2 regions of the Cystobacter fuscus genome follow, and region 2 is predicted to be linked to the other one. Evidence: riboswitches for the same ligand, from Rfam matches in the RefSeq annotation. Region 2 holds a riboswitch; the other holds the start of a gene.
The links. Region 2 has a riboswitch for cobalamin ahead of CYFUS_RS10250 (ribonucleoside-diphosphate reductase subunit alpha). Riboswitches for the same ligand answer to the same signal wherever they lie in the genome.

Region 1: it holds a riboswitch for cobalamin, as region 2 does, so the genes downstream of both, CYFUS_RS46165 (hypothetical protein) here and CYFUS_RS10250 (ribonucleoside-diphosphate reductase subunit alpha) in region 2, are expected to answer to the same signal.

The regions. Positions count from the first base shown of each region.
Region 1 is NZ_CP022098.1:11,407,467-11,409,663, reverse strand. Features, by position in the region: gene CYFUS_RS46170 (MXAN_6577-like cysteine-rich protein) at 1-359, shown strand, start outside; cobalamin riboswitch at 444-665, shown strand; gene CYFUS_RS46165 (hypothetical protein) at 809-2,137, shown strand; gene CYFUS_RS46160 (cell surface protein) at 2,134-2,197, shown strand, end outside.
Region 2 is NZ_CP022098.1:2,471,830-2,474,026, forward strand. Features, by position in the region: gene CYFUS_RS10250 (ribonucleoside-diphosphate reductase subunit alpha) at 1-828, opposite strand, end outside; cobalamin riboswitch at 977-1,181, opposite strand; gene CYFUS_RS10255 (hypothetical protein) at 1,311-2,078, shown strand; gene recA (recombinase RecA) at 2,187-2,197, shown strand, end outside.

The sequences.
Region 1 (2,197 bases), 3.4 Mb from region 2:
ATCCCTTCTGGGTGCTCCCCGTGGGCGAACGGCTGCTCGTGAGCTGTGGCGGCGCCGCCACCTATGACGTCGACTTCAACCTCACGGACGTCCGGGGCACGGGCCTGGTGCTGCTCGGCGCGGAGGGCCGCGTGCTGGACTCGCTCGCGCTGGGTTGTCCGGAAGCGACGTCGTGTCCGCTGCCCTCGGCGGGACGCTTCGCCGTGGTGGGCTCTCGGGCCTACGTGGGCGACAACAACGCGGGTCGCGTCTTCGTCATCGAGGTCGTGGGCGACACGCTCGTGGCGCGCAAGGAATTGGCCATCTGTCCCCGAAGCTCGGGCCCCTCGCTCGTCAGTGATGTCATCGCTCTACCGTGAGCGGTCCTGATGGGTGTGTTGTGTTGCGCTCGCGGCGCCACGCGTCACGGATAACCGATTTGACAAAGGTGCCTCCGCGACCCTATCCCCGCTGCCGTCCTTGGTTCTTCCACCGGGTGGTGGAGGCTTGAGGGAATCCGGTGCGACTCCGGGACTGCCCCGCAGCGGTGAACGGGAACGAACGCTGTCAGAAGGCACTGGCCCTCCGGCGAGGGCTGGGAAGCGACGGCCGGTAGGAAGGGGGGCTCTGTCGAGAGCCGCCCATGCCCGTGAGTCCGAAGACCTGCCAGGGACCCGTGCCAGTGGGCACGGACCATACCGATGCTTCCGAGGGGGGGCGCGGATGAGTTCTCGTGTGCGTCCTCTCACGGGCCGCGCCCGAGCGCTCATTTCGCATCCACTCCCGTCGTGAAGCCGTTGTGCCCGAGGGGGCAAGGAGCAGGACGCGGATGATGACGGAGATGAAGAAGTCGCGCTCGCTGAGCCAGGTCGTGATGGCGGTGGGGGCCGTGGCGTTCGGATGGATGGTGACGGGTTGCAGTGGTCCGGAGTGCGTGGATCGCTTCGACTGCCAGAACAGCAAGGGCGCCCCGCCGGAGGGCAAGCAGTACGTGTGCGAGGCCGACACCTGCGTGGTGAAGGACGTCGCTCCTCCGAATCCCGGGAACGGTTCGGACGCGGGGACGGACGCGGGGACGGAGCCCGGGCCAGATGCGGGGACGGACGCGGGGACGGAGCCCGAGCCGGACGCGGGGACGGACGCGGGGACCACGTGCGCGGATCTGCCGCATGACGCGCAGCTCGGTACCCTGCAACTCCAGCCGGGCTTCACCGTCGTCGAGTCCGCCCCTCTGCCCGAGAGCATCGGCGCCATCACGGCGGTGGCGGGTGCCGCGGGCTCGTACACGCTGTACGGTGTGAACTCGGACGACAGTGTCTACGCGCTCGGCACCTGGCCGAGTGTCGCGGCCAGCACCACGCCTCTCTACCCCATCGTCCCCGCCGATGTGACGCAGACCGCCTATGTCAACGGCTACCTCGTCAACGATGGTGTCCGCTTGATGGGGGGCTATACCCTGGGTGACTTCTCCGGCAAGGTGGCCATCCACGATCTGGCGTCCACCACGTCCACGTACGTCTCCGCGGCTGGCAACTTCTCCGCCGTGGGTCTGGATGGAGCCTTCCTCATCAATGGGTTGGGCCTGGAGGGCGTGAGCGGCACGGGCCTTGGTGTCTATGCCGTGAAGACGCAGAGCACCCCCTTCCAGATGTCGAAGCTGGCCACGTTCCCGAGCACGGGGAGCTTCAGCGGTTTCTCCGCGCTGGCGACGAACAAGATCGTCGCCCTCGGCTATGCGTACTCCACGCCCACGCCGGACAACGAGTACGCCTCCACCAATGCCCTGCGCGCGGTGTCCCCCGACACGTACACGCCCGCCCTGACGGCGGGGACGACCCTGGACCTGTCCGGCGCCAACATGCCCGAGGTCTACTCGGGGCTCGACCTGCGTGATGCCGCTGGCTTCGGGGCGGGAGTGGCGCTCAAGCGCAGCTCCGGCTCCGCCGACTTCACGAACACCCGCGACGTCGCTCGCATCGCGCTGACCCCCACGCAGGATGGGCTGGGCGTCACCGTGGGGCAGCTCCAGCAGGTGCTCACCCAGGCCAACACCTGCACCAAGGTGGTGACGATGGCTCCCCTGGCCGAGGACCTGCTCGTCGGCGTGCAGGACAAGAACGGCCGCCGGCTCGTGCGTCTCCACGTGGGGACGCCGTGAGTCGCTCGCTCGTTGCCCGCATGTCCAGGGGCACCTGGCTCCTCCTTCCCGTGCTCGCCG
Region 2 (2,197 bases):
GCTGGTGATGAGCGAGCCGCGCGAGCGGACGCGGTGGTAGGCGAGCCCGATGCCGCCCGAGAACTTCGAGAGCATGGCCACGTCGGTGTAGCGCTGGTAGATGCTGCCCAGCTCGTCCTCGGGCGAGTCGAGCAGGAAGCAGGAGGAGAGCTGCTCGTGCCGGGTGCCGGAGTTGAAGAGGGTGGGGGAGCTGGGCACGTACTCCAGGAGCGAGAAGCGCCGGTAGAGCTCCAGGGCCTCGGGCACGGTCTCGCCGAGCGCCACCGCGATGCGCATGAAGAAGTGCTGGGGCGTCTCCAGCACCGCGCGCGTGGTGGGGTGCTTGAGCAGGTAACGGTCGTAGACGGTGCGCAGGCCGAAGTACTCGAAGAGGCGGTTGCGCGTGGGATCGATGGAGTCGTTGAGCTTGCGCGCGTTGGCGGCGACGAGCTGGGCGACGCGCTCGTTGACGAGCCCCAGCCGGTGGGCCGCGGCGATGGACTGCGAGAAGGAGTGCACCTCCTGGCCCGACAGCTCCTTGTCGATGTAGGTCGCGAGCAGCCGCGCGGCGAGCCTGGCGTACTCGGGCTCCTCGAGCGTGAGCGAGGCCGCCGTCTGGATGGAGAGCTGATCCAACTCCTGGGTCGAGGCGCCGTCATAGAGGCCGGCGATCGTCTTGGTGGCCACGCGGATGGCGTCCACCTGGCGCAGGCCCTCACAGCAGCGGCTGATGGCGCGGACGATTTTGTTCAGATCCGCGGCCTCGAGCGTCCCATTGCGCTTGCGTACCCGCATGGTGGTGGCGGTCGGCTGCGGGTTGGGGGGCGAGACGGGGATGGTGTCCAACATGTTGCGGCTCCTCCTACACGACCGTGGCTGGAGCCCGGACGGGTGAGGAGAGCAACGGGAGCCCGCACGCGACGAGCGGCGCTCGTGGCGTGTTGGACCGCGTCCCTCCCCCGAGGAACTCCAGGTCTGCGCCGCCCCGGGATGTCTCTCCCGGACGCGGGTCGTTGGCAGGTCTTCGGGCTCGCGAGCGTTGGGGTGATGCCGCCTACACCGTTCCCTTCCCAGCTCCGAGGAGCCAGTGGTGTGAACGGCTTCGTTCTCGCTGACCGCTGCGGGGCAGCTCCGGATTCGCACCGGATTCCCTTTTGAGCCCGGGCGACGTGCGTCCGGGCACCAGCGACGAGCGCTACATTCGCGGAAGGTGCCTCACCTGTCCAAAAAAGCGGCGCGCGCCGGGGGGTGTTGTCGGGTGCCCGACGGGGGCGCTGCTCTGGGCGGAACGCGTCGGCTTCGATGAGAGGCGATCATTATCTTCATGAGCCATGAGCACGCTCCACCCTCCCCACCCCCTCTCTCCGGGCCCACGCGTCCGGGATGCCGGGCGGGAGCCGGAGGTGGCGTCGCTGGCCCCCTGGGAGCCGCTCCCCGATTCCCCCCAGGCTTCCCTCCCGGAGGCGACGCGGCGCGAGGTGCTGCGCCTCGTGGAGGCGGCCCGGAACGCCACGGGGGACGAGCGGGAGGGGCTGGCCGATCAGTTGGGAGCCCAACTGGAGGCGCTGGGGGAGGGAGGCGGCTCGCGGGAGGTGGCGGATCTGCTCCTGCACCTCCTGGAGAGCGGCCAGCTGGAGGGACTGGTGGAGCGCGGGGGCCGGACGAGCCGGAGCGTGGCCGTCGAGTCCCTGACGCGGCTCGGCTTTCCCTATGCCCTGGAGGTCCGTCCCGAGGACCTGGAGCATCTCCGGGCGTGGACCCGGCGGCGGCGCGGTCCGGTGCTGCCCTCGGGCGTGGTGCCGGCGGGGGTGTTGGGGGTGGGCTTCGTCGGGCAGTGGTGGGCCCTGTCCCCCGAGGTGGCTTCCGAGGTGGGGGGGCTGGGGCCGTTCCTGGTGGTGCTCATGGGCCTGGCGCTGATGGGGCTGATGATGGCCCTGTTGGCCCCTGAACGTTCTCCCTCCAGGCGGGCGGGCCTGTTCGTGCTGACCCTGCTCTCCCTCGTCGAGGTGTTCTTGGGGGGGCCCGCCGGTTATCACGGAGCGGCGAGTGGCCTGGGCGGGCTGGTGGCCTGCCTGCTGCTCGTGCGGACACGACGCTGAACGTTCTGGGTCATGTCAGACGGATGGACTAGGGTTTTCCCATCGCGTACTAAACGTGAGTTCAGGTGAGCCGGGGTGGCTCGCCGCATACGCAAGGAGCAAGACGAAATGGCCGTGAA